DNA from 3 places in the Arthrobacter sp. NPDC080073 genome. Region 1 is predicted to be linked to each of the others. Evidence: riboswitches for the same ligand, from Rfam matches in the RefSeq annotation. Region 1 holds a riboswitch; each other region holds the start of a gene.

Region 1 (9,481 bases):
CGCAGTACGAGCTCGCCGCGAAGCAAATGAAGGCCGGCGGAACCGTGCTCACCTTCGAGTTGCTCCCCTCTGCGGGGCGATCGGCGAAAGAGGCGGCCTTCGCACTGCTTGACGGGCTCGCCGTCATCGACATCTCGAACAATCTGGGCGACTCCAAGTCCCTCATCACCCACCCTGCCACCACGACGCACCGCGCCATGGGCCCGGAAGGCCGGGCGGCGATCGGCCTGAGCGACGGTGTCGTGCGGCTTTCGGTGGGGCTGGAGGATGTGGACGACCTCATCGGGGACCTGGAGCGGGCCCTCAAGCAGGTCTAGCAGGCACCTGGTTAACCCGGCGCTTCGCGCCAGTCCTGGCGCACCCACGTAAGGACGGGCTGCGGTTTGGTGTCGCTCTCGTCCTTCTCGGAGCGCATCGTGATCTGAACGGCGTGCTCGACGACGGCGGCCAGCCCGGCGGCGTCGGGCGTGCCCCCGTTGCTCTCGCTCCAGCGCTCGGCAACACCACGCTGTTCGATGGCGCCGTTGCCGCGGCCCAGGATGGCCGCCACGCCGGCTTGGACCAAGTCGAATTCGCCCTGTTCGGCGAGCACAGGTTCCAGATACTCCACCAACGACCAGACGACGTCCGCGGCGGGCTCCGGGCGGAAGGTTCCAAAGTCCAACAGCTCGGTGCGGAGTCCGAAGTTGCTTGCCTGCCAGGACGCCATCCGCAAAAGCGCCGTGGGCACGGCGGCCGGCTCTATTCCGGCGTGGTACTCACGAACGGACGTCTCAACCAGGGCCCTGACGAGCACCGCGATGAGGGCCGCATCCTCGGCCCTCAGGCAGACATCGGCCACCCGAACCTCCACGGTCGGCACGTGCCGGGACAGCCTGGCGTCAAAGTAAACCATCCCCTCGTCCAGCAACACTCCCGTTTCGATGAGCCTCCTGACAACCCGCCGGTACGCAGCCAAGGAACCGAAGATGGCCGACGGCCCCGACGAAGGCCAGCGGTTCCACGCCTGCGTCCGGTAGCTCTCAAAGCCGGTAGCGAGCCCTCGCCAGTACGGTGAATTGGCGCTGATGGCCGTGAAGACAGCGAGCTTGTCCCGGATGCGGTCCAGGACCATCACGCCTTCCTCGGGGGACTCGATCGAAGTGTGTACATGGTATCCGCACGTGAGCTGTTCGTGCGCCGTGATGCCGAAGCGCTCCAGCATGATGGCATACCGGGGATCCGGAGTGGTGTGCAAAGCGGCGTCCACGGGCGAGGTGGCCAACGCTGCGATCCTTGCGCCGTGGCGCCGAGCGGCATGGCTCGCGAGGCCCCGCCCCCTGCGGATCTGGTGCAGGAGCTCGGCGTAAGTGCGGCATGGCCGGGTCTGGGTTTCGATTTGCTCAAGCTTAAGCTCGTGGCTCAGGCCGGTATCAGGGCCGTCGATCTCCTCAGTGGTAGGACCGGCGTCGGAGCCATCCTGGGCGGGGCTGTCTTGGGCCGGGCCGTCCTGGGCCGGGCTGCCTTGGGCGGGGCCGTCTTGGGCGGGGCCTGAGAGGAGCGCGTCGGCAAGCGCGAGCGGCTCGCCGGTCACGGGATCGACGATCAGCAATTCCTCTTCCACACCAAATGTGCGCACGGATCAATTGTGCGCCATGGCAGCCTCGCCAAGACAGAGCGGGATTTCGCGGCCCGCCCGAAGGATTCTGCTGTATCACTCCTGCCCGGCGGATGATATGCCCCCATTTTCCGGGGATTAGCGGAAGCCACCCCGGGGTAATCCAGCAGAATGTCGGCCAGCTCATCCACATACGGCACATTCCTTGGGACGTCAGCCCCTGCGTCGCCCTCCCGTCAGCGGACACGGAATACCTCACGGCAATCCTCAACAACGGGCATGTCACGTGCGCGAGTGCAGCTTTACGCTACGGCCTGTGGATCAAAGACAAGCCCATGCGCTTGCATCTGGCTACGCGGCACTGCCGGGGCAACGGTTTCGTCAGGCACGGCGGGCTTCGCCTCTCTCCGGAGAATGCCGTCCCCCTGGCATCCGTAGAAGACACCGTCATTCACGCTCTGACCTGTTTGCCGGACGTGGATGCTATTTCCATTGCACAGTCGGCCATGCGGCAGTTCGGCATCCCGCAGGCCATGCTCGAAAGTGAGATCTCTGCCGACTACTACGGAAACGCCAGAAGGCTGTTGGCAAAGGCAGACGGACTGTCCGAATCCGTACCCGAAATCAGCGCCCGCCTGCTGTTCGAATCAGAAGGCCTGCCATTCCGCCGCCAAGTCCATATCCGCGGTGTCGGACGGGTCGACTTTTTGATTGGCAGGCGGTTGATCGTTGAAGTCAATGGCTATGCCTTCCACAGCTCCCGGGAGGCATGGAGGAAAGACATGGCACGACTGAACGCTGCCCAGGTACGTGGCTTTGACGTCCTGAGCTTCGCCCCCGAGAAGATCTGGAACAACCCGGAGCAGGTGATGGAGGAAATCCGTGCCGTCCTGGCCCTGTACAGCGTACGGAAGTGACCGCAACGGCGGATTCTGCTGGATCACCGCCTCCGGTGGAACGGACAACCCAGAGTTTCCGCGCCTGGGAGGAAGCACGCTCTGGGTGATCCAGCAGAATGTTCCGTTCGCAACGCGAAGTCCGAGTCCCGCCCCGAAATCCGACCTAGTCAGTCCTGGAAGTACTCGATCTTGGCGCCAATGGTGTTGAGGCGCTCGGCCAGGTCCTCGTATCCGCGCTCAATCACGTAGATGTTGCGTAACTCTGACGTGCCACGGGCCGCCAGCATGGCCAAGAGCAGGCACGCTGCGGGTCGGAGTGCCGGAGGGCATCCGACTTCCGCGCCGCGCCATTTGGTGGGGCCATTGACGTAGATGCGGTGCGGATCGAGCAGTTGCACCTGGGCGCCAAGCTTGTTGAGCTCGGTCAAGTAGATCGCCCGGTTCTCGTAGACCCAGTCGTGGATCATGGTCTGGCCCTCGGCGTTGCCGGCGATGACCGCGAAGAACGGCAAGTTGTCGATGTTCAACCCGGGGAACGGCATCGGATGGATCTTGTCCTCCGGGGCACGCAACCGTGATGGCTTGGTGGTGACATCCACCAGGCGCGTCCGTCCGTTGCGGGCAAAGTACTCGCCGGAGATGTCGAGCTGCTGGCCCATCTGCTCAAGTGTGGCCAGTTCGATCTCCATGAATTCGATGGGGACCCGGCAGACGGTCACCTCCGAGTTGGTCACGATGCCCGCGGTGATGAGGCTCATGGCCTCGATCGGGTCTTCGGACGGGAAGTACTCAATGTCGACGTCGATCGCCGGGCGGCCAGTGATCTTCAGGGTGGTTGTCCCGATGCCGTCGATCACGACACCGAGCCCCTGCAGGTAGAAACAGAGGTCCTGCACCATGTAATTGGGGCTGGCATTGCGGATCACGGTGGTACCGCTGCGGTGCGCGGCGGCCATGATGGCGTTCTCCGTCACGGTGTCACCGCGCTCCGTGAGGACAAAGGTGCGGTGGTCGGCGTCGGCCGGCGGGGCCTGCACGGAATAGAAGCCGGACTTGGCCTCCACCGAGAGTCCGAACTGCCGCAACGCCTGCATGTGCGGTTCCACGGTTCGAGTCCCAAGATCGCAACCGCCGGCGTAGGGCAGCTGATACGAGGCCGCTTCATCGAGGAGGGGGCCCAGCAGCATGATGACGCTGCGGGTGCGGCGAGCAGCCTCCACGTCCATGGAGGCGAGGTCAAGGGTTTCCGGGCGACGGATGCGCAGGTCGTTGCCGTTCAGCCAGGTGCACTCGACACCGATGGAGGTCAAAACCTCGACGATCCGGTTGACTTCCTCGATCCGGGCCAGCCGGCGCAAGGTGGTGGTGCCGCGGTTGATGAGGCTCGCGCAAAGCAGAGCGACGCCGGCATTCTTGCTGCTGTTGACGTCCACGGAGCCGGAGAGCGTGCGTCCGCCCTCCACGCGCAGGTGGGTCATCTGCCGTTTGCCGACTTTGACGATGGTTCGCCCAAAGATCGACTCAAGGCGTTCGATCATGCGGAGGCTGAGATTCTGCTTGCCCTGTTCCATTCGGGCAATGGCGCTTTGGCTGGTGCCCAGTTCCGAGGCGAGCTGCCCCTGTGTCCAGCCCTTTTCACTACGGGCGTCGCGAAGAAGGAGACCTACATGTTCGGCAGTCGGTTGCGTCATAACCAAAAAATATCACAAATGGTCTATCGACCGAAGGTCTTGTATTGCAACACTCCAAATCTAGGGCATGATAGTCGTCTCGTGCGATATACACGTTGTCAAGGGTTGACAGCTGCCCCCGTAAGCAAGCTAGCCCTGCTTCAACCAGACGAAGTGCCAGGTACCTGCCCATTGAGCGGCCAGTACGGCCGCGGCTGCGATGAACAAACCGCCGGCCAGGACCCAAAGGTCCAGGCGGCTGTAGGTGGATTCGCGCGCCCAGGTCCGGCGTCCACCGCCGAAGCCGCGCGCTTCCATGGTCACAGCCAAGCGGGACGCCCGACGGATCGCCTGGACCAACAGCCCGAAGCTTTGGCCGAGCATGGCCTTGAAGCGTTGCGGCGGGCTCCCGTGCGAGCCGACACCCCGCGCGCGCCGTGCCATGCCGATGGTCTGCCACTCCTCCGCCATGAGCCCCACGAGCCTCAGCGCGGCCAAGGTGCCCAGGACAAAACGGTGCGGCAGTTTCGCCTTCTGCGCCAGGGCGTCGGCGAGGTCGGTGGGGTCGGTGCAGCTCATCAGGAGGATGGCCGGCAGTGCGATCGCCAAGCCGCGCAGCATGAACCCGAGTCCCAGCTGAAGCGAGCCTTCGCTGATCGACCAGATCCCGACGTCGAGCAGTATCCTGCCGCTGTCGGCCGACAGGATCGCGGTGCTCCAGCCGCCAAGCGCTGCCGCCATGATCAGGGGCCAGCCGCGCTGCCACAGCAAGCGCACGGTGAGCCCCGCTAGGGGGAACAGCGCCAGTTCGCCGAGGAGCGCCGTCGAGGCGGACACCAAGTCGATGGACAACGCCAACACCAAGGTGATCAGAAAGACAGAGACGAACTTGGCCAGCGGATTCGCGCGTGTCAGGAGGGCATTATTGCCGCGCAGGGTCAGGGCTTCCCTCATGCCGCACCCGCTTCCTGCCGGGCCCCGCCTTGGAACGCGGGCTCGAGCCGCATCTCGGTGCCGCCCAGGACAGCGCTGAATTCCTGGTCGTGGGTCACGGAAACCACGGACGTTCCGGCGTCGAGCAGTTCGGACAGGAACGACGCAAGCTCGGCCCAAGTGTTCGCGTCCTGGCCGAAAGTCGGTTCGTCCAGCACCAGGACGCGGGGGTGGGCAGCGAGCACCGTGGCCACGGACAGCCGCCGCTTTTCACCCCCGGAGAGCGTATAGGGATTGGCGTCCACGAGATGCCCCAGCCGCAACCGCTCCAGCAACTCGTCCACCCGATCCTCGCCGTGGCCAAGGTGCTTGGGGCCGAACATGAGCTCATCAAGCACGCGGCCGGTGACGAACTGGTGCTCGGGCTCTTGGAACACGGTCCCGATGCGGGAGATCAGCTGCTGGGCTTTCCACTTGAACGGATCGGTTCCGGCGCCGTCACTGAGCCCGACGGCGGCAGTCACCGTACCGGACACCGGCGCCAACAGGCCGGCTAGGGTCAAAGCGAAGGTCGACTTTCCGGCCCCGTTGGGGCCCGTGATGGTCAGCGCCTGCCCGGCGAAGACTTCGGCGTCGAGCCCGGCCTGCACGGGAAGGGGCGGGATGGTTTTGAACCCCCGGCGCCGCGGCCGTTCGCGTGATACCGCGAGCTCCTGGGTGGCGAGCAGCAGCTCTCCCGCGCTCCCCGCCCCGGAGCCTGCGGTTGTTCCGGAGCCTGCGGCTCTTCCCGAACCGGCTGCTGTTCCGGAACGTGGCCGGGTGGCCGGAACGTACCCGGGCACCCAGACGCCCGCAGCAGTGAGCATGTCCCTTGCTTGCGCCAGAACGGTGTCCGGATCGCCGTCCAGGAGCATGCCCGGCGTGGACGCTCCCTCGGAGGACGAGCTGCCCGGCTGGAGGACCACGATCCGGTCCACGAGGTCTTTCCAGACCGAGACCCGGTGCTCCACCACCACCAACGTGGCGCCTGTCTTGTCCAGGCAACGGCCCACGGCATCGCGGACTTCCAGCACGCCGGCCGGGTCCAGGTTGGCGGTCGGCTCGTCCAGGAGGATCAGGCCAGGGCGCATCGCCAGGATTCCGGCCAGGGCAAGGCGCTGTTTCTGTCCGCCCGAGAGGGCCGACGTCGGGTGGTCGGGCGCAAAGTTGCCGCTGGCACTATTCCGCAGCCCGACGTCGTCGAGCGCTTCATGGACCCGCTTCCAGATCTCTTCCCGCGGCACGCAAAGGTTCTCGGCGCCGAACGCGACGTCGTCGCCCAGCCGGGAAAGCACCACCTGGGTTTCGGGATCCTGCTGCATGAGTCCGGCACGGCCCCGCCGGGCCTTCGGCGAAACGCCGTCCACCAGCAACGAGCCGGTCTCATCGGCGTCGTCACCTTCCTCGCCCAGCACGCCCGCGAGGGCATGCAGGAGCGTCGACTTGCCTGCGCCCGAGGGGCCAAGCAGGAGCACGCGCTCGCCTGGGCGGATGTCCAGGTCCAAGGCGTGGATGGCCTGCGTGGTGCGGCCAGCGTGCCGCCAGCCCCACCCTTGCGCGGAAATGGCGGCAGGTCGCACCACAGCGGAGGTGCCGGAATCAGGACTGGGCATCAGGAAAAGACAGGCTCCGAGGCGGCCTTGCGGGACGCGAACGCGCTCAGGACACCGGTCTTGGCCAGGCCGCGGGTCGCGATCCAGGCCAGGGCACCGGCGATGACGGCACCGGAGATCGTGCAGAACACGATGTACGCGAGCTTGTCGCCGGGTTCGTAGGCGATGTTCCAGCCCCACGGCAGGAAGGAGTCGTTCAGACCGCAGAAGAGGCCCGCACCGGCACCGGCCAGCAGCGACACCGGTAGGTTGAACTTCTTGTACATGAAGGCTAGGAAGATGAGTTCCGCGCCGAGACCCTGGAGCAGGCCCGAGATCAGGACCGTGGTGCCGTACTGCGAACCCATGATGAGTTCACTGGTGGCGGCAACGGTCTCGCAGAAAATCGCCGCACCGGGCTTGCGGACAATGAGCATGCCCAGCACTGCCGGAATCATCCAACCGCCGGCGATCAGGCCGCTCAGCGGAGGGTAGCCCGCGGACATAGGCGTGGCAACCAGAGCCATCTGGTCCCACGCCCAGAAGATCACGCCACCGGCGATCGAGATCAGTGCCGCCACGACGATGTCCACGACGCGCCAATTGTAACCAGGCTTGGTGAGGCCCGGCCTTGCAGAAATACCAGTCATTTTGTCCTCCTGAGGAACAGGAGGGGAAAGTGTTTCCGGTTGCCTGCGGGCGGTTTCCGCCACGCCGGTCCGGACACTATGAGAACTCGACTCCCTTGCGCCGGTACTAGCCGGATCAGGTTCGAGGGTCTGCGGCTGTCCGCACTCTCAGCGCCCGTCCTCCGTGCCGCATTGCTGCGGGCCCGACGGCGGCGCTCCCCTGTCGTTATCAATCCACCCTTTTGGGCGTGGTTCAGTTTACACCTTGACGGGGTTGCGGGCGCTGTGCCGGAACGAGTAACGACGGATTCTGCTGGATCACTCGCCGGGTGGGCGCAGGCCGGCCCGGAATGGCGCGGGCGGCCGCAGAAACTGGGAGAATGATCCAGCAGAATGTGACGCAGCGCGGGCAAAGGAGCGGTCTTGGCAGTCATTAGCGAAGTGAACAGCACCACGGTGGCCGAACCAAGGCTCGCCGCGAGCGTGATCCTGGTCCGCGAGACCCCCGGCCACGCAGTTTCGGCAGGCCCGGAGATACCCGCGGATGCCGGGCGCGTGCTGGAAGTGTTCGTCCAGCACCGGGTGACCACGATGGATTTCGCCGCCGGCATGGTCGTCTTTCCCGGGGGACGAGTGGACCAGGCGGACAGCTCCGGCTGGGACTTCGCGGACGACGTGGCCGAGCGGCACGCCTCGGCATGGCACCGGAGCAGCATAGCCGTCGAGCCTTCTACCGCCCGGTTCAACGCCGGCCGGGTGCTGGCGGCCGCGCAGCGCGAGGTGTTTGAAGAGGCCGGGCTGAAGCTCGACGCCGGCACCCTCCGCCCGTGGGCCAACTGGGTCACCCCGGCAGACCAACCCAAGCGCTTCGACACGTACTTCTACCTTGCCTGCCCGCTTTCCGGTGCCGGCCCAAAGCACCAAACCACGGAAGCGTCATCGTCCTTGTGGATGCCGGTCCGCGGAATCCTGGACGCCGAAGCCACCGGAACCCTCAAACTTATGCCGCCCACGCTGGCGTTGCTGGATGAGCTCCTCGCCCTCGGCACGGTGGAAGCGATACTGGCGGAGGACCGTGACATCGTGCCCGTCCGCCCGAAGCCAGGAGCCCTGGAGGAGTTCTTCCGGCTGAGGCGCCAAGCGCCATCCGTTGCTCCGGAACTGCCCTGAAGTGGGGTTAGGCTGGGGACAGTCCTGTTTCGTCCCGCAAGGAGTCCCGGAATGAACCTCCTCATCAAACTGTTCGGCACTGGCGTGAGCATCGGTGCAGGCTTTGTCGGCACCAAGCTCGTCAATGCGTTGTGGGAAAAGTCCACAGGCAAGAAGCCTCCCAAGGGTCACGATGACATGGAGGCAAGCCTGCGCTCGGCTCTGACCTTCGCCCTGATTTCGGCGACTGTCAGCGCCGTCATCCAGGTTTTCGCGAGCCGCAGTACCCAGCGCGCCATCTCGCGCTTCTCGAAGACGCAGGACATCGTCTAGGACTCTTCTTGAGCCTCCTCCGCGGCCCGTTGACCGGCAGCCCGCAGCACCACGGCCTCGAGTTCGTCGATGCTGAGCAACTCGGGGTGGAGGTGCTTGGTGCGGTAGCCAGCGCGGCCCACCATGTGTGCGGACACGGGCACTGTCAGCAATTGGAAAATCCAGGCGACGGCAAGGATCGGCCATACCCACCATTCGCGCATCTGCAGCCCGATGGCCGCCAAGACGAGGAACAACCCCAGCACTTGCGGCTTGGTAGCTGCGTGCATGCGGCTCATCAGGTCCGGGAAACGCAACAGCCCGATTGCTGCCCCCAATGACATCAGCGCTCCCGCTATCAGCAGGACCGCAGTAACGGCATCGATGACGCCATCAACTCCCGTGGCATTAGGAGTCATTGACCTGTCCTCTCCGATCGGCCACGAAGCGGGCCACCGTCACCGAGCCAACGAACCCGATCAGCGTCAGTGCGACGAGCAGCACGAGGTTGTTGAGGTGCCTGTTGACCGCCATGTCGATGGCCAACGCGGCGCCCAGTATGGCGAGCAGCACGTCTGAGGCGAGCACTCGGTCCAGCAAGGAAGGCCCGACGGCGATCCTGTAGATCGCGCCTGCCGCCGCGAGGCTGAGAATCACCGCC
Region 2 (9,481 bases), on a different contig from region 1:
CCCGCACAACGTGCCTCTGGTCATGCTCGGTGCGGCAATCCTCTGGTTCGGCTGGTTCGGCTTCAACGCCGGCGCAGCAGCAACCGTGGAGCAGGCGGGCCTCATCTGGATCAACACCCTGACCGCTCCGGCAGCGGCCATGCTCGGCTGGCTTATCGTGGAGCGCATCCGTGACGGCCACCCCACGTCGCTCGGAGCTGCTTCGGGTGTCGTCGCCGGTCTGGTTGCCATCACCCCGGCTTGTGCCAACGTTTCCCCGCTCGGCGCCATCGCCCTCGGTGTTGCAGCCGGCGTTGCCTCGGCCCTCGCCGTCGGCCTGAAGTTCAAGCTCGGCTACGACGACTCCCTGGATGTCGTCGGCGTCCACCTCGTGTCCGGCATCATCGGCACGGTGGCCATCGGCTTCCTCGCCACCCCGACCCAGGGTGCAGCCGGCCTGTTCTACGGCGGCGGTACTACCCAGCTGGTTGCACAGTCCCTTGCGGCGCTTTGCTCGATCGTCTTCACCGGCGTCATGACCTTCATCATCGCCTACCCGATCCACAAGCTCATGGGCTTCCGGATCTCCGAACGCCAGGAGATCGCCGGTGCAGACCTCAGCCTGCACGCCGAAACGGCATACGAGTTCGGCGTCGGCGGCCACGGCGGAAGCTTCCAGCCCCTTCACGACCTCATCACGGGCAAGGTACCGTCCGAAGCAGCTGACGAAGCATCCGTATCAGGCAAGGAGAGTGTCCAGGCATGAAACTCATCACGGCGATCGTCCGCCCGGAGAAGCTCGACGCTATCCGCGAGGGGCTCGAAGCATACGGAGTACAGGGACTGACGGTCAGCGCGGCCAGCGGCTACGGCCGGCAGCGCGGTTACACCGAGGTGTACCGCGGGGCCGAGTACAACGTGGACCTGCTTCCCAAGATCCGCGTGGAGGTCCTGGCCACGGACGAGCAGGCAGACGACATCCTCGATGTCCTGATTGCTTCCTCCAATACCGGCCGTGCCGGTGACGGCAAGGTCTGGACTGTGGACGTCTACGAAGCCGTCCGTGTGCGCACGGGCGAGCGGGGCGCAGCAGCCATCTAACACCAACGCGCAAGAGGGGCCGGGTACCTGGAAAGGTACCCGGCCCCTCTTGCGTGCGCGTTTCCGAAGGAGTGGGGCGCGCCGGCTAGCCCCCGACGGCGGTGGGCCAGTCCGCGGGACCGGGCCCGCCGGCGTCGTACTCTTCGAGCGGTACGGAATCCTTGGCCCAGGCCTTGATCACGGGCTCGATGATCCGCCAGCATTCGACGGCGGTGTCACCGCGGACTGAGAGCAGGGGATCGCCGGTAATGATGCCTTCCAACACTTCTCCGTAGGGCAGCAGATCGGAAGCATTCAACTCCGCGTTGAGTGTCACGCGATTGAGCGTGAAGATGTTTCCGGGACCGTTGACGTCGACGTCGAGCTGCAGGGTGTCGGGACCGAACCCGATGCGCAGTTGGTTGGGGGAGTCCACGCCCTCGAACCCGGTCGGCAGGTGTGGAACGGGCCGGAAGGTGACAATGGCCTCTTTCCGCGCGGCACCCAATGCCTTTCCCGAACGCAGGATGAAGGGGACGCCTTTCCAGCGCCAAGTGTCGATTCCCACTTCGACTTCCGCGAGTGTTTCCGTTTCCCGGGCAGGGTCCACGCCCGCTTCCGCGACATAGTCCGGCACGTCCCGGTTGCCGATCCGGCCCGCTGTGTACCGCGCCCGTCGGGTGGACTTCTTGTAGGGTGCGCTGATGCTGCTCGCACGCAGCACCGTTGAAATCGCGTCGCGGAGATCGCGCTCGCCGATGCTGGCGGGCGGATCGATGGCCAGCAGCGCCATGATGTGGAGCAAATGGCTCTGGATCATGTCCTTGAGGGCGCCGGCGCCGTCGTAGTAGCGCGCACGCCCCTCGAGTGCGAGGTCTTCGTCGAAGATGATCTCGACCTTCTCGATGTGGTCCCGGTTCCACACCGGCTCGAGGAAGCTGTTGGCGAAGCGCAGGCCCAGGATGTTGAACACGGTGGCCTTGCCAAGGAAGTGGTCCACGCGGTGGATGTGGTCTTCCGGGACCAACGCGGCGAGGGTCTTGTTGAGTTCGCGGGCGGATTCGGCACTGGATCCGAAGGGTTTCTCCATCACCAGGCTTGTTCCGGGAGGAAGTTGCCCGGCGGTGAGGACCTCGCAGGCCTTCTGGCTGATGTGCGGGGGCAAAGCGAAATAAACGGCGATCGGCGCTTCGAGCCCGGCCAGGAGCGTGGCGAGCTGGCCGTCCGCCGTGACATCCACTTGATGATATTCGGTGCTTTTCTCCAAGGCCGCGATTGCTTTCCGGCCCGCGGCACCTGCATCTTTGGCGGCCGCCTCGAAGGCGCCCCGGACGCGTTTTGTCCACTGCTGGGGCGTCCACGGGTCGGAGCCTGCTCCGACAAGCTTCAGGCCGTCCGCGAGGCCGTTGGCCACGAGCCTGGCCAGGCCCGGCAACAGCAATCGGCCCGTCAGATCTCCGGAGGCGCCTAGGATGAGCAACGTATTTACTGTTGTTTTGCTGGTCACTGTGCCAGCATGCCATCTTGCAGGCGCGTCTTGGTACCCTAGATAGTCGAGTCCCTCAGTTGAGTCAGATTTGTTTGAGGCAGGAATCGTCAAGATAGTGGTGCGTCGGAACGGCCGCCATCCGTAGACCATTGAAAGAAGTGCACGGCGCGTGTTCAATTCACTCTCTGACCGGTTGACAGCAACCTTCAAGAATCTCCGTGGCAAGGGCCGCCTCACGGAGGCCGACGTCGACGCCACCGTCCGCGAGATCCGGCGCGCCCTTCTGGACGCCGACGTTGCCGTTCCCGTGGTCCGCGAGTTCACCGGCCGCATCCGTGAACGTGCCCTGGGCGCCGAGGTTTCCGCGGCCCTGAACCCGAGCCAGCAGATCGTCAAGATCGTCAACGAGGAACTCCAGGAGATCCTCGGCGGCGAGACCCGACGCATCCGCTTGGCGAAGACCGGCCCAACCATCATCATGCTCGCCGGCCTGCAGGGTGCGGGTAAGACCACCCTCGCGGGCAAGCTTGCCAAGTGGCTCAAGGCCCAGGGCCACAGCCCCGTGCTGGTTGCCGCCGACCTCCAGCGTCCCAACGCCGTGACGCAGCTCCAGATTGTCGGCGAACGCGCCGGCGTTCCCGTCTTCGCGCCGCACCCGGGCACCACCTCGGATCTGGACGTTCCCACGGGCGACCCTGTCGCCGTCGCACGCGCCGGCGTCGAGGAAGCCCGCCAGAAGCTGCACGACGTCGTGATCGTGGACACCGCGGGCCGCCTCGGCGTCGACGCCGAAATGATGGACCAGGCTCGCCGCATCCGCCAGGCGATCATCCCGAACGAAGTGCTGTTCGTGATCGACTCCATGATCGGCCAGGACGCCGTCAACACGGCGGTTGCCTTCGATGAAGGCGTCAACTTCACCGGCGTCGTGTTGTCAAAGCTCGACGGCGACGCCCGCGGTGGTGCCGCCCTCTCGGTAGCGTCGGTCACCGGGAAGCCGGTCATGTTCGCCTCCACCGGCGAAGGCCTCGACGACTTCGAACTGTTCCACCCCGACCGCATGGCTTCCCGCATCCTCGATATGGGTGACGTTCTCACCCTGATCGAGCAGGCCGAGAAGAACTGGGACAAGGATGAAGCCGCCCGGATGGCGAAGAAGTTCGCCGACCAGGAAGACTTCACCCTGGACGACTTCCTCGCCCAGATGCAGCAGATCCGCAACATGGGCTCCATGAAGAAGATGCTCATGATGATGCCGGGTGCGCAGAACATCCGCCAGCAACTGGAGCAGTTCGACGAGCGCGAAATCGACCGTGTGGAGGCGATTGTCCGCTCCATGACCCCGCACGAGCGTTTGGCTCCGAAGATCATCAACGGTTCCCGTCGCGCCCGCATCGCCCGTGGTTCCGGTGTCCACGTCTCCGAGGTCAACGGCCTCCTGGAGCGTTTCGCGCAGGCCCAGAAGATGATGAAGAAGCTGGCCCAGGGCGGCGGCATGCCCGGGATGCCTGGCATTCCCGGCCTCGGTGGCGGCGGTTCCCGGAAGGGAAGCAAGAACGCGCCCAAGAAGAAGGCCCGTTCCGGAAACCCCGCCAAAGCGGCCCAGGAACTGCGCGACGCCGAGAACAAGCGTGCGAAAGCCGTCCCCACGGGCGCGGCATTCGGCCAGGGTGCCGGCGACTTCGACCCCTCAAAGCTGAACCTGCCCAAGGGCTTCGAGAAGTTCCTCGGCGGCAAGTAACCGTCCCACCCAACTGACTGGCAATACATGTCATTTTGAGGGCTCAGAACGGCATGTATTGCTAGTTAGTTGGGTTGTCAGCCGCGTGCCATAGGCTGGGTGAATGCAAAAACAGCGGGTTGTGTTCGTCCACGGAGCCGGTACATTCGGCGCTGCCGCTTGGCCGAAACAACACGGCATGGCGTTGAAGTACGACGCGCTGTTCCTGAAACGCCACGGTTTTGATGCGCAGGCCGAGCCCCTGGAATCCGACGTTGCCGCCGATGTGGACATTATCCTGGAGTGCCTTGGGGGACGGGAGCCTGCGTCATCCTCCGGCCCCGCGCGTGGAGGCCATGTCGTAGCGCACTCCCAAGGCGCGATTTCAGCCATGTTGGCCGCGGTGGAGCGGCCGGACCTGGTCCGGTCCCTCGTGCTGGTGGAACCTGCTTGTCTTTCATTGACGGCCGAGTTGCCCGCCACCGCGGCTTACCGGGCACTCATGGAGCCGCTGTACCGGATCCGGCACGAACTCAGCGATGACGATTACCAACGCGAATTCGTCCGCAGGGCGTTTTCCTCGGAGGCGGCCGTCCTCAGCACCCCGGAGGCCCGGCGTACCGCTCGGCGCCTGCGGCTCCAGGCTCCGCCGTGGGAAGCGCCGCTGCATATTGTGCCGGGGGTACCCACGCTTGTCCTGACCGGTGGTTGGGAACCCCTTTACGAAGAGATCGCCGGCTACTTGCAGGAAACCGGCGCCCTCCACCGCGTTGCGGCTGGAGGACACCGGCCTCATGACTCAGTCGAAGGAGACCGGATCATCCGTTCCTTCATCGCGGACGTCAGCCGCGCCGGATCAGTCCAGGCTTCCTGATCAGTTCAGGCTTCCTGACGTCGTTCCGGGCTTTCCTGCGGGAACCTCGAGCTCGGGCAAGTAGACCTTGCCGCCCGATGCCAGGAACTCCTCGCTCTTTTCGCGCATTCCGCTGTACATTTGCGCAATGGCGGCCTGGGAATCCGCGGAGCCGTACTCGTCGCGGATGTCCTGGCTGATGCGCATGGAGCAGAATTTCGGTCCGCACATGGAACAGAAATGCGCCGTTTTGGCCGGTTCTGCGGGGAGCGTCTCATCGTGGAACGATTCCGCGGTGACCGGATCCAATGACAGCGCGAACTGGTCACGCCAGCGGAACTCGAAGCGGGCCTTGGACAGGGCATCGTCGCGTTCGTGGGCGCCGGGGTGTCCCTTGGCAAGGTCAGCGGCGTGGGCGGCGATTTTGTACGTGATTACGCCGGTCTTGACGTCGTCCTTGTTCGGCAGGCCCAGGTGTTCCTTCGGGGTGACGTAGCAGAGCATCGCGGTTCCGTGGCGTGCGATCTCCGTGGCGCCAATGGCGGAGGTGATGTGGTCGTAGCCCGGAGCAATGTCGGTCACGAGCGGGCCGAGTGTGTAGAACGGGGCGCCGTCGCACAGCTCCTGCTGGCGCTCGACGTTCTCGCGGACGAGGTGGAACGGGATGTGCCCGGGGCCCTCGACCATGACCTGCACGTCGTACTTCCACGCCCGCTTCGTGAGCTCCGCGAGCGTGTCGAGCTCGGCGAACTGCGCGGCGTCGTTGGCGTCCGCCGTCGCTCCCGGGCGCAAGCCGTCGCCGAGGGAGAACGCGACGTCGTACTTGGCGAAGATTTCGCAGAGCTCGTCGAAGTGGGTGTACAGGAAGTTTTCTTCGTGGTGCGCCAGGCACCAGCCCGCCATGATGGAGCCGCCGCGGGAGACAATGCCCGTCACGCGGTTGGCGGTGAGCGGCACGTAGCGAAGCAACACGCCGGCGTGGATGGTCATGTAGTCCACACCCTGCTCGCACTGTTCAATGACGGTGTCGCGGAAGATCTCCCAGTTGAGCTTGTTGGCTTCACCGTTGACCTTCTCAAGGGCCTGGTAAATGGGCACGGTGCCGATCGGCACAGGGGAGTTGCGGATGATCCATTCGCGGGTGGTGTGGATGTCGTCACCCGTGGACAGGTCCATCACGGTGTCCGCGCCCCATTGCGTGGCCCACTGCAGCTTGTCCACTTCTTCGGCGATGGAGCTGGTGACCGCGGAGTTTCCGATGTTGGCGTTGATCTTCACGAGGAAGGCCTTGCCAATGATCATCGGTTCGGATTCGGGGTGGTTGATGTTGTTGGGAATGATGGCCCGGCCGGCGGCCACTTCGCTGCGGACCAGTTCAACATCGCAGTTCTCGCGAAGTGCCACGAACTGCATTTCGGGCGTCACGATCCCCTGCTTGGCATAGTGCATCTGCGTCACGGTCTTGCCGTCGACGGCGCGGCGGGGCACCGGCTGTGCGCCCTTCCACTCAGCGGAGGCGGCGCCGCGGCGCACGGCCGACTTGCCGTCGTCGAGCAGGTTCCGTTCGCGGCCGCTGTATGCCTCGGTGTCGCCGCGGGCCTCGATCCACTCGCTGCGGAACGGCTCGAGGCCCACCACCGGATCACTTCCCGGCCCTGCGGTGCGGTACACCTGGAAAGGCCCGTTGGCCTGGCCGTTGGGGGATGGTTCCAGGGCGATTTCCGTGACGGGGACCCGGATTCCCGTCTTCGTGTCTTCCAGGAACGCGAGGGAATGCGACTTGAGGGATTGGGTCACCTCTTGCGCCGATCCGTTTTGGGTAGGGCTCAGCTGTGTTTCTTTGGTGCTCAAAGGATTACTCACTTCCTTCGCCGGCATTACCCGGACAGGTTCAACGGTCGCAGGCTGCGTCAGCCCGATCTCAGCCCTTGCAAGGGCCCCCGTGTGGTCGTAGACGAAGCTACCACAGCTGTTGGTAACCGGGAGAGATGTGACCGAGGACGAATGTGACCGAGCCGGGAACGGCGTCGGAGTTTAAGGTGGAATCATGGCGGAAATCATCGAGTTCAGCGGCGCTGTCCTCACGGGACCGAAAGAAGAACGGCGCGGTCTCTGGTCGGTCGACGGACGGTTGACCTTTTTGCCGCCCGCCGCTGCGCCCGACGTCGTCCTGGACGGATGGGTGTTGCCCGGCCTGGTGGATGCGCATTGCCATGTGGGTCTGGGCAAGGGCGGAGCGGTGGACGATGAGACTGCCCGACTGCAGGCGGCGGCCGACCGGAACGCCGGGACCCTCTTGATCCGCGACGCCGGATCCGCAAGCGACACGCGCTGGCTGCAGCGCCGGACGGACATGCCCAGGATCATCCGCGCGGGCAGGCACATTGCCAGGCAACGCCGGTACATCCCCGGACTGGCCGAAGAAGTCGAGCCGGAGGACCTGGTGGAGGCGGTGCGCAAACAGGCGCGGTTCGGAGACGGCTGGGTCAAGATCGTAGGGGACTGGATCGACCGTTCCGCCGGGGATCTCGGCCCGTCTTTTCCGGCCGCCATCGTCAAGGACGCGATCTCGGCAGCACATGCCGAGGGAGCCAGGGTGACTGCCCATTGCTTCGCCGAAGGGACCATTGACGACATGCTCGACGCCGGCATCGACTGCATCGAGCACGCCACCGGCCTGTTGCCGCATCACATTCCCAGGCTCCTGGACCAGGGTGTGCCGATCGTCCCCACCCTCATCAACATTGCGACTTTTCCGGACATTGCGAAGCAGGCGGAAGCGAAGTTCCCGCGTTACGCCGCCCACATGACCAGGCTGTGGGAACGCAGGCATGAACGCGTCGGCGAGGCATTCGACGCCGGAGTGCGGGTGTACGCCGGAACCGACGCCGGAAGCGTCATCAAGCACGGCCGGATCGGCGAGGAAATCCTGGAACTGCACCGTGCAGGCCTTCCGACAGGCGCTGCCCTTGATGCCGCCTGCTGGTCCGCCCGCGAGTGGCTGGGTGCCGACGGCATCAGCGAAGGTGCCAGTGCCGACGTCGTGCTCTACCCGGAGGATCCCCGGGCGTCCCTTGAGGTGGTGCTGAATCCGCGATGCACCGTGCTGAGGGGCATATTTCAGGAAGTGGCGGGCATTAGGAATAAATTGAAGCTTCAAGTAATTTAGATGTATAGAGGTTGCCGAAGGGCGGCGCCACAATAAACCGGGAGTTTCACATGACCATCACATCCAGCCAGGATCTTCTTCCTGCCGAACTCACCATGGGTACCGTCATGCTCAAGGTGGGGGACATGAAGCTCATGGGCGACTACTACCAGCGGGCACTGGGGCTGGATGTCGTCGCCGAACAGGATGGCGGACTCTACTTCGGCAGGCTCGGCAAGCCGTTGGTGCACCTCGCGCCGGCCTCCGGGCTCCAGATCCCGGGTCGCGGGGAGGCTGGGCTCTTCCACACAGCCTTGCTCTTCGAAGACCAATCCTCGCTCGCCGCAACTGTTGCCTCCGCCGCGCAGTACGAACCCCACGCCTTTGTCGGCAGTGCGGACCACTTGGTCAGCGAGGCCTTCTACTTCACCGACCCCGAGGGCAACGGCATCGAGCTCTACTACGACAAGCCCCGCGAAGGTTGGGAGTGGAACGGCAGTTCGGTCGTCATGGACAGCCTGCCGCTCCCGCCCCAGCGCTACCTCCAGCAATACCTGAGCGAAGCGGCGGTTACGGGCCAGCATGAGGCCGGCGCCGGCGTCGGGCATGTCCACCTCCAGGTGGGCGATGTGCAGACGGCCCATGACTTCTATGTCGACACCCTGGGCTTCGAACAGACCGCAGGGTGGCACGGGCAGGCCCTGTTCGTCTCCGCAGGCGGCTACCACCACCACATGGCCATGAATGTCTGGAACAGCCGCGGTGCAGGTCCCCGTAAGGACACGCTCGGTCTCGGCGAGGTGGTCATCGAGGTGCCGTCAGGTGACGACGTCGGCGCGCTCGCCGACCGCCTCAAGGTTGCCGGCATCGGCTCCCACCACACCGGCCGGGAGTTGCGCTTCGAGGACCCGTGGCGCAACCGGCTGCGGGTCGCCGTCCGCTACGCTTGATCCGACGGCGTGGCGCATTTCGGCCGCCGCGCCGCAGCTCCGTTGCCACGAATGAATGAGAGTACTTTCCATGGGCTTTGCTGAAATCTTTGTTGCCACCCACGATGAAGCACTCAAGAGGGCCGCTGCCCTGGAGAAGGGCAGTGACGTATCCGGCGCCGCTGTACGGATCCCGGGGATCAGCGATTTTGAAGTAGAACAACTCGGCGACCTCGCCGGCACGGCCGTGCACGCCGCCGGGGCCGACTATGAGCTCGCTTTG
Region 3 (9,481 bases), on a different contig from region 1:
AGGATCCAGATCGGCGTCCTGGAAGACGGCGTCCTCGCGGAGCACTTCGTGTCTAAGACACAGCAGGATTCCCTGATCGGCAACGTGTACCTGGGCAAGGTCCAGAACGTGCTGCCGTCGATGGAAGCCGCGTTCGTCGACATCGGACGCGGCCGCAATGCCGTGCTGTACGCCGGTGAAGTCAATTGGGATGCCGTCACTTTGGAAGGCAAGCCGCGCCGCATCGAAAACGCCCTGAAGTCCGGCGATTCCGTGCTGGTCCAGGTCACCAAGGACCCCGTGGGCCACAAGGGCGCACGCCTGACGAGCCAGATTTCGCTGCCCGGCCGCTACCTTGTGTACGTGCCCGGCGGTTCAATGACCGGTATTTCCCGCAAGCTGCCCGACGTGGAGCGCAACCGCCTGAAGAAGATCCTCAAGGATCGCCTCCCGGAGAACGCGGGCGTCATTGTCCGCACCGCCGCCGAGGGCGCTTCCGAGGAAGAGCTGACGCACGATATCAACCGTTTGCGGGCCCAGTGGGAAGGCATCGAAAGCCAGTCCACATCCACCAAGATCCTGGCCCCGGAACTGCTGTACGGCGAACCGGACCTCACCATCAAGGTTGTCCGCGACGTCTTCAACGAGGACTTCTCCAAGCTCATCGTCTCCGGCGACGAAGCCTGGGACACCATCGAGGCCTACGTCACCTACGTGGCGCCGGACCTGGTGGGACGCCTCGAAAAGTGGACCTCGGATCAGGACATCTTCTCGGCCTGGCGCGTGGACGAACAGATCCACAAAGCCTTGGAGCGCAAGGTCTTCCTGCCCTCCGGTGGTTCGCTCGTGATCGACCGTACCGAGGCCATGACGGTTGTTGACGTCAACACCGGGAAGTTCACCGGCAGCGGTGGCAACCTCGAGGAAACCGTCACCAAGAACAACCTCGAGGCTGCCGAGGAAGTGGTCCGCCAGCTGCGCTTGCGCGACATCGGCGGAATCATCGTCATCGACTTCATCGACATGGTCCTGGAATCCAACCGCGATCTCGTGCTGCGCCGGCTGGTCGAGTGCCTCGGCCGGGACCGCACCAAGCACCAGGTCGCCGAAGTGACGTCGCTCGGATTGGTCCAGATGACCCGCAAGCGCATGGGCACCGGCCTGCTAGAGGTCTTCGGCGAGCAGTGCGAAACGTGCGGAGGGCGCGGAATCGTCACGCACGACGAGCCGGTGGAGCACCGTCGGGCCAACGTGGTGGCCGCCGAACACCACCACCCGCGTACGGAGTCACAGCCGGCCGTCCGCCCGGAACAGCGCAAGCGCCGCCGCGGCAGGGGCACGGGGCAGGGGACTACTGAGCTCCCGATGACCCCTCCTGTGCAGGTCCACTCCGTGGAATCCACTGACCCGAATCGCAAGGCAGCCACCCGCGCCGCCCTTGCCACCATTGCGGCTGCCGCCCACGCTGCCCACTTGCACGACGACGAGCTCCACCATGCGGCCGAATTGCTCGCCGACGGGCACGTAGCGGAAGCGACCCCGGTCCAGGCCCCTGCGGCCCCGGTCCAGGCTCCCGCCGCTGCATCGGGTGGCGAGGAACGTTCGACGCCTGTGCTGCGGTTCGGCGGCGAGGAAGTGGCGTTGCCCTTCGTCCACCACGAAGAGGAACCGGCGAGTGGGGCGCCTGCCATGAGCCTGGATCTGTTGGCACAGGCGTTCGCTGGCCTGGGAGAAGCTCCGGACACCGCGGCGACCGCGACAGAAACCAAGGAAGCGCCCGCAGCGGCCCCGGCTGCCGCTGCACCCGTAGAATCCCCGGAGACGGGTCCGCGTGGACGCCGAGGCCGCCGCAACCGTAGTGCCAGCCGGGCCCAGGGTGCCGCCAACGCCACCAACGTGGAGCACCACGAGGTCGCCGCGGCCGCCTCCGGCGGGGCCGCGCACGAGGCAAAGGCGGCGGACGCCGCTCCGGCCAAGCCGACGGCGGCAGCGGAACCGATCATCCTCGGAGTCGGCGTGCCCAAGTCCGAACTCTAAGCGCAATACCCTGTCCGAAGCCCCGGCTGTTCCCGCTCCAGTGGAAACCGCCGGGGCTTCTGCGTTGCAGGCCAAGCGACCGGACCTCCCTGCAGCGGTTGCAAAGGGCGGTTTCAGCGGGCGGGGCGTGATCCGGGTTAAGCTTGGGGACTGACACGGGGTGCCGCGCACCAAGCCGGCTGAGACCAGACCCGTTGAACCTGTCCGGTTAGCACCGGCGAAGGGATGTCTCGCATGACTGTTCCGGCGCAATCAGCCGTCTACCCGCTCAAGGCCGTCCAGCGCCCTATCCCCAGGGTCCTGAGCATTGCCGGCTCGGATCCTTCAGGTGGCGCCGGGATCCAGGCAGACCTCAAGAGCATCGCGGCCAACGGCGGCTACGGCATGGCCGTCATCACGGCGCTCACCGTACAAAACACCCAGGGAGTCACTGCTGTCCATGTTCCACCCGTGGAGTTCCTGCGCCAGCAGCTGGACGCCATTAGCGACGACATCACCGTTGATGCCGTCAAGATCGGCATGCTCGGGGATGCGGCGGTCATCCACGAGGTCCGCCGCTGGCTCGGGGAGGCCCGTCCCGCCGTCGTCGTGCTGGACCCGGTGATGATCGCCACCAGCGGCGACCGGCTCCTGGCGGAGTCCGCTGAAGCCGCACTGCTGGAACTTCTGCCCCTGGCTGACTTGGTGACCCCCAACCTTCCGGAACTGGCCATGCTGCTAGGCGAACCTGAGGCCACTGACTGGGCATCGGCATTGGAGCAAGGCAAACGCCTGGCTGCCGCCTGTGGGAACACCGTCCTGGTGAAGGGCGGCCATCTGCAGGGAGCGGGCTGCCCCGACGCCCTCGTCAACACCGGGGGAGTCCTGAGCCAGGACGTGGTGGAATTCGCCGGCCAACGGGTGGAGACCCGCAATAGCCACGGCACGGGGTGTTCCCTGTCGTCGGCGATGGCGACGGCCAAGGCGCGGACCGGCGAATGGGAGTCCGCCCTGCGTGTGGTCAAGCCGTGGCTTCAGGAGGCGCTGACCCAGTCCGGGGTGCTGGAGGTGGGGAAGGGCAACGGGCCGATCCATCATTTCCACGGGCTCCGGCATTCCCTTCAACCGGGGGATTTTGCCGTCCGGATGTGGGAAGCCGCCCAAACGGAACTCGCGGCCATTTATGGCCTGGACTTCATACGGCACTTGCAGTCCGGCGGGCTCAGCGAAGCGCAGTTCCGCTATTACCTGTCGCAGGATGCCATCTATCTCAACGGCTATTCCCGTGTCCTGGCGCGGGCAAGCGCCCTCGCTCCAAGCGAAAGCGAACAGCTGTTCTGGGCCCGCGGCTCGCAAATGTGCCTTGAAGTCGAGTCCGAGCTGCATCGGAATTGGCTCAGCGGACGCCAGGTAGGTGGAGGGTTAGGCCCGGTCACCAAGGCCTATGTCGACCACTTGCTGGCGGCATCGGCGTCGGGCAGCTATGCCGTCCTGCTGGCTGCCATCCTTCCCTGCTACTGGTTGTACGCCGAAGTGGGCCAGCAGCTCCACCATGGTTACAGGCAGGCGGGAGCGTCGGAGGAGCACCCTTACGCGGACTGGCTGCGCACCTACGCGGACGAGGCGTTTGCCGAGGCCACCCGCAAGGCGATCGACATCACGGATGCCGCCGCGCAGGCAGCAACGCCTGCGGAGCGCACCGCGATGATGGAGGCATTCACCCAGTCCTGCCGTTATGAAACGGCGTTCTTCGATGCTCCAAGGTTGCACGGCTGAACCCGGTTCCTGTCGCGGAAGGATGGGAACAAGGCCTGTGCCGGAGGGCGCTGCAGCGTGTCGGAGTGGGGATCCGGGCTTTTCCCGCCCGGCAGGGTAAGGTGGACGGGCACGGTACCGGATGGCGGCATAGCCAGTCTGTGGCAGCCATCACGTGGCAGCCTCCGGACCTGGCCTCATTTGCAGCCGAAGGCGAAACTAGCGTAATCTAGATCTTCGGTGCTTACGCCAACACTTGGGTTATGCCCCCAGAAACCGTTCATTTGGAACTGACCTTTCATTTGGAACTATTCGAGGGATGACTCATGGATTCCCTACCGGAGTCCACGGCGTTGAGGCACAGCGTGAACCAGGCCCGTTTTCGGATCGGGGTTCCGCACGCAAATTTAGTAATAAACGTCGAGAGAAGTGAGTGCCCAAGTGGTGTACGCGATTGTCCGCGCAGGCGGCCGCCAAGAAAAGGTTTCCGTTGGAGACTACGTAACCCTGAACCGCGTCCCCGGTGGAGCCGGCAGCACCCTTGAGCTGCCCGCACTGCTCCTGGTGGACGGTGACAAGGTCACCTCCGCTGCTGCGGATCTGGCCAAGGTCAAGGTTACGGCTGAGATCCTCGAAGACCTCCGTGGTCCGAAGATCGTCATCCAGAAGTTCAAGAACAAGACCGGGTACAAGAAGCGCCAGGGTCACCGTCAAGAACTGACCAAGATCAAGATCACCGGTATCAAGTAACCACTGGTTGCTGTTCAGGTTTTCAACAGGTTCCCCAGAATTTAAAGGCAGGCATTTCAAATGGCACATAAAAAAGGCGCGAGCTCCACTCGCAACGGTCGTGACTCCAACGCCCAGTACCTCGGCGTAAAGCGCTTCGGTGGCCAGGTCGTTTCCGCAGGCGAGATCATCGTCCGCCAGCGCGGCACCCACTTCCACCCGGGCGCCGGTGTCGGCCGCGGTGGCGACGACACCCTGTTCGCCCTGCAGGCAGGTGCGGTTGAGTTCGGTACTCGCCGCGGCCGTCGCGTAGTGAACATCGTTGCTGCTGCAGCTGCAGAGTAACAACACGTTCTGAACGGGTGGAGCGGGCCGTATGGCCCGCTCCATCTGTGTTTTTAACCGCACTAGAATTTAGTAGGGCGGGCGGCGGCGCATCAGCCCGCAACGCGCACTTCAAGCAGTAATTTCCACATAGAGGAGAAACACGTGGCGACCTTCGTAGACCGGGTAGTACTTCACGTATCCGGCGGAACAGGCGGCCACGGCTGTGTCTCTGTTAAGCGCGAGAAGTTCAAGCCCCTCGGCGGACCCGACGGCGGCAACGGCGGCAATGGGGGCGACGTCATCCTGCGCGTCGATGCCCAGACCACCACTTTGCTTGACTACCACCACGCACCGCACCGGCACGCAACCAACGGTGGCCCCGGCATGGGCGACTGGCGCGGCGGCAAGAACGGTGAAACCCTCGTGCTTCCCGTGCCGGACGGCACTGTGGTCAAGACCAAGGACGGCGTCGTCCTGGCTGACCTCGTAGGTGAGGGCACCGAATTCATTGCTGCCGCCGGCGGCCAGGGCGGCCTTGGCAACGCCTCGTTGTCTTCGCAGAAGCGCCGTGCCCCCGGTTTCGCCCTCCTCGGAATTGAAGGCGACTCCAGTGACATCGTCCTGGAGTTGAAGTCCATCGCAGACATCGCGCTGGTTGGCTTCCCCTCCGCGGGTAAGTCCAGCCTCGTCGCGGCAATGTCAGCGGCGCGGCCCAAGATCGCCGACTACCCGTTCACCACCCTGATCCCCAACCTTGGCGTGGTCCAGGCCGGTGACGTCCGTTTCACCATTGCAGACGTTCCCGGGCTGATCGAGGGCGCGAGCGAAGGCAAGGGCCTGGGCCACAACTTCCTGCGCCACGTGGAGCGTTGCGCGGCGCTGGTGCACGTGCTGGACTGCGGAACCCTGGAAGCGGACAGGGACCCGCTCTCGGATCTTGCGATCATCGAGCAAGAGCTCGACAAGTACGCCGTGGACATGAGCTACGCCGGCGTTGACGGCGAAGTCGTCCCCCTGAACGAACGCCCCAAGCTTGTTGTCCTGAACAAGGTGGACCTGCCTGACGGCAGGGACATGGCCGAGTTTGTCCGTCCCGAACTGGAACAGCGCGGCTACCGCGTCTTCGAAGTCTCGGCCACGAGCCACGAAGGCCTGCGCCAACTGAGCTTCGCCATGGGCGAGATTGTCATGGCCGCCCGCAAGGCCGTTGCCGCTGCGCCTCCCAAGGTCGCAGCGCCCGTCCTGCGTCCGCGTGCCGTCAACGAGTCCGGCTTCACGATCCGCCGCGAGGAAAAGAACCTCGAGCCGCTTTTCCGCGTGCTGGGGGAGAAGCCGGTCCGCTGGGTCAAGCAGACCGACTTCACCAACGAAGAAGCCATCGGCTACCTCGCCGATCGGCTGGCCAAGCTTGGCATCGAAAACGAGTTGTTCAAGATGGGTGCCGTCCCGGGCGACACCGTGGTGATCGGCGAAGAGGACGGCGTCGTGTTCGACTGGGAGCCCACCATGATGGCGGGTGCCGAACTCCTGGCGACGCCCCGAGGCACGGACATCCGTGTTGCCGACATCGGTGACCGCCCCACCCGTTCGCAGAAGCGCGATGAGCAGATCGAACGCCGCGAGGCAAAGGCTGCAGCACGCGCCGAGCTCGAAGCCGAGCGCAAGGCGGGCATCTGGACCGAGTCCGTCAGCGGCCGTCGTCTCCCCAAGCCCCTGAAGGAAAGCGGCCTGGAAGCCGAAAATGACGACTAGCACGGCCCGCATCGCTGAAGTCGCTGAGGGCGACGACGCCGCCGAACGCCAGGCACTCGCCGGCGCCAAGCGGATCGTGGTCAAGGTGGGTTCGTCCTCGCTGACGAGCATCAAAGGCGGCATCTCGGAAAAGGCGTTGACGGCGCTCGTCCACGCCCTGGCCGAAAAGCGCAACTCCGGGACAGAGATCATCCTGGTCTCCTCCGGTGCCATCGCGGCCGGTCTCGCACCGCTCGGCCTCGCCAAGCGTCCCAAGGACCTCGCCACACAGCAGGCCGCGGCCAGCGTGGGCCAAGGGCTTTTGATGGCGCGCTATTCGCAGGCTTTCGCTGCGCACGGGGTCACGGTCAGCCAGGTCCTGTTGACTGCGGATGACTTGATGCGGCGCACGCAGCACAGCAACGCCTACCGTGCGCTGGACCGTTTGCTGAACCTCGGCGTCGTACCCGTCGTGAACGAAAACGACACCGTGGCAACCCACGAAATCCGCTTCGGTGACAACGATCGCCTGGCCGCTTTGGTGGCGCACCTGGTGCGGGCGGATGCGCTGGTCCTGCTTTCCGATGTCGATGCGCTGTACGACGGTCCGCCGTCGTTGGGTGCAAAGCGCATTCCGCTGGTCAGCGGTCCCGCTGACCTCGTCGGGGTGACTATCGGCAAGGCCGGCAAGGCCGGCGTCGGGACCGGGGGCATGACCACCAAGGTGGAGGCGGCGTCCATTGCCGCAGGCTCCGGCATCCACGCCCTCGTCACCTCCACGGCCAATGCCGCGGCCGCACTGGCAGGCGAGGACGTGGGAACCTGGTTCGCCATCAACGGCAACCGCAAACCCGTCCGCCTGCTGTGGCTGGCCCACCTTGCCTCGGTTCGGGGCCGTTTGGTGCTCGACGACGGCGCAGTCAAGGCCGTGCGCGACCGACACACCTCGCTGTTGCCAGCCGGGATATCGTCGGTGCAGGGAGACTTCGAGCCCGGCGATCCCGTGGAGATGGTTTCTGCCAAGGGCGCCGTGATTGCCAGGGGACTGGTGAACTACTCGGCGGAAGAGCTTCCCCGCATGCTGGGCCGTTCAACCAAGGAACTCGCCAAGGACCTTGGCCGCGGGTATGACCGCGTAATTGTTCATGTTGACGACCTCGTGCTGGTTCAGGGGTCCCCCTCCACTAAACTTGGAGAATGACTGAGGCCCTTACCCCTGATTCTCCTGTGATGACTGACGCCCTGGCTGCCGGCAATGCCGCCCAGGTGCCGGAAACTCCGGAGCTGGGAACCGCGCCGCTCACCTCTGAGCAAGTGGAGGCGGCCGTGCATTCGATCGCGGACCGCTCACGGCAGGCCGCGCGGCACATGGCCCAGGCGAACCGTGCGTGGAAGGACCGCGCCCTGCACGCTATCGGCGCGGCTCTCCGGGAACAGCAGGGGTCCATCCTCGCCGCCAACGCCAAGGATGTTGAGTCTGGCCGCAACAACGGAACCTCCGCTGCCATGCTGGACCGGCTGACCCTGACTCCTGCCCGGATCGACGGCCTTGTGGCGGCCCTTGAAAACCTGGCGGGCCTGCCGGATCCCGTGGGCAACGTCGTCCGGGGCCAGACCCTCCCCAACGGACTGCGCTTGCGCCAGGTCAACGTGCCCATGGGAGTAGTCGCGGCGATCTACGAGGCCCGCCCCAACGTCACGGTCGACATCGCCGGGCTCGCCTTGAAGAGCGGCAATGCGGTGATCCTGCGCGGCGGATCGGCTGCTGCCCACACCAACGCAGCCCTTGTGGGCATCCTCCGCGATGCGCTGGAATCCGTTGGTCTTCCCGCCGACGCCGTCCAGAGCGTGGACCAGTTCGGCCGCGAGGGCGGAAACGTCCTGATGCGTGCCCGCGGCCGGGTGGACGTGCTGATTCCCCGTGGTGGACGGGAGCTGATCCAGACTGTGGTCAACAACTCTTCCGTGCCCGTCATTGAGACCGGCGAAGGCAATGTGCACATCTTCCTCGACGAGTCGGCCAGCGAAGAGATGGCCGTCGATATCCTGCTTAACGCCAAGACCCAGCGTCCCAGCGTCTGCAACACCGTGGAGACTCTCCTGGTGCACTCGAAATCCACGGTGCTGCCTGCCGTCGCAGCGGCCTTGCGCTCGGCCGGTGTCACCCTGCATGTGGATTCCCGGATCGAAGCGGCGCTGTCCGGCTCCGTGGATACAGTCCCGGCCGACGACGTCGATTGGGCCACGGAGTATATGGACCTTGACCTCGCAGTTGCCATGGTGGACAACCTCGACGAGGCGGTCGCGCACATCCGCAAATGGTCGACGGGCCACACGGAGGCCATCCTGACGAACAACTTGGCGAACGCGGAGAAGTTCATCGCGGACATCGACTCTGCGGCTGTCATTGTGAACGCTTCTACGCGTTTCACCGACGGAGGCGAGTTCGGCCTCGGTGCCGAGGTAGGAATCTCCACCCAGAAGCTCCACGCGCGCGGTCCCATGGGCCTCACCGAGTTGACCACCACGAAGTGGATCGTCCAGGGTGAAGGCCAGGTCCGCAGCTAGCGACGCTGTAACATAGAACAGAAGTCCTGAACGGTGGGAGGATCCGCCGTCGAAATCCTTTGAACCGCTAGGGGAGAAAATGCAGTTTCAGCAGATCGCCATCTCAATTCTCACGCAAGGGGGCGAAACCGAGGCGCCGGCACCGTTGTTTGCCCCTCCTTTCGTCATCGGCATCACGATGTTCTCCGTCCTGCTGGTCCTGCTGTTCATCGCCGTTTCCTACACGAACCTCGGCAACCGCCACGACGCCGTCGAAGAGCACTCGGATCCGCACCGCCAGCACCCGGCCAAGCACCCAGGGCTGGGTCACTAACATTTCCGCCGCAAAACCCTTCGAGGAAACGGGGCGCCGACTTCGCTTGGGCGTGATGGGTGG

What was found. A riboswitch is a leader RNA that binds a small molecule or an ion and turns the genes downstream of it on or off. The one in region 1 is predicted to bind thiamine pyrophosphate.
Region 2: linked by a shared signal. The riboswitch ahead of thiC (phosphomethylpyrimidine synthase ThiC) and the one ahead of AB0O52_RS15265 (ECF transporter S component) in region 1 are both predicted to bind thiamine pyrophosphate.
Region 3: linked by a shared signal. The riboswitch ahead of thiD (bifunctional hydroxymethylpyrimidine kinase/phosphomethylpyrimidine kinase) and the one ahead of AB0O52_RS15265 (ECF transporter S component) in region 1 are both predicted to bind thiamine pyrophosphate.

What each region holds. Positions count from the first base shown of each region.
Region 1 covers NZ_JBFBKR010000013.1:49,972-59,452, reverse strand. Annotated here, with positions in the region: gene AB0O52_RS15295 (O-succinylhomoserine sulfhydrylase) at 1-317, shown strand, start outside; gene AB0O52_RS15290 (glutamate--cysteine ligase) at 329-1,618, opposite strand; gene AB0O52_RS15285 (DUF559 domain-containing protein) at 1,933-2,514, shown strand; gene AB0O52_RS15280 (UDP-N-acetylglucosamine 1-carboxyvinyltransferase) at 2,664-4,187, opposite strand; gene AB0O52_RS15275 (energy-coupling factor transporter transmembrane component T) at 4,317-5,120, opposite strand; gene AB0O52_RS15270 (ABC transporter ATP-binding protein) at 5,117-6,751, opposite strand; gene AB0O52_RS15265 (ECF transporter S component) at 6,751-7,380, opposite strand; TPP riboswitch at 7,455-7,591, opposite strand; gene AB0O52_RS15260 (NUDIX domain-containing protein) at 7,783-8,529, shown strand; gene AB0O52_RS15255 (DUF4235 domain-containing protein) at 8,581-8,841, shown strand; gene mnhG (monovalent cation/H(+) antiporter subunit G) at 8,838-9,239, opposite strand; gene AB0O52_RS15245 (monovalent cation/H+ antiporter complex subunit F) at 9,229-9,481, opposite strand, start outside.
Region 2 covers NZ_JBFBKR010000009.1:118,463-127,943, reverse strand. Annotated here, with positions in the region: gene AB0O52_RS12530 (ammonium transporter) at 1-745, shown strand, start outside; gene AB0O52_RS12525 (P-II family nitrogen regulator) at 742-1,080, shown strand; gene AB0O52_RS12520 (glucose-6-phosphate dehydrogenase) at 1,166-2,566, opposite strand; gene ffh (signal recognition particle protein) at 2,718-4,289, shown strand; gene AB0O52_RS12510 (alpha/beta hydrolase) at 4,393-5,142, shown strand; gene thiC (phosphomethylpyrimidine synthase ThiC) at 5,143-6,972, opposite strand; TPP riboswitch at 6,968-7,075, opposite strand; gene AB0O52_RS12500 (amidohydrolase family protein) at 7,169-8,290, shown strand; gene AB0O52_RS12495 (VOC family protein) at 8,341-9,219, shown strand; gene AB0O52_RS12490 (hypothetical protein) at 9,290-9,481, shown strand, end outside.
Region 3 covers NZ_JBFBKR010000009.1:20,891-30,371, reverse strand. Annotated here, with positions in the region: gene AB0O52_RS12045 (Rne/Rng family ribonuclease) at 1-2,016, shown strand, start outside; TPP riboswitch at 2,163-2,259, shown strand; gene thiD (bifunctional hydroxymethylpyrimidine kinase/phosphomethylpyrimidine kinase) at 2,251-3,771, shown strand; gene rplU (50S ribosomal protein L21) at 4,192-4,500, shown strand; gene rpmA (50S ribosomal protein L27) at 4,561-4,824, shown strand; gene obgE (GTPase ObgE) at 4,969-6,558, shown strand; gene proB (glutamate 5-kinase) at 6,548-7,738, shown strand; gene AB0O52_RS12015 (glutamate-5-semialdehyde dehydrogenase) at 7,735-9,105, shown strand; gene AB0O52_RS12010 (hypothetical protein) at 9,185-9,418, shown strand; gene nadD (nicotinate-nucleotide adenylyltransferase) at 9,465-9,481, shown strand, end outside.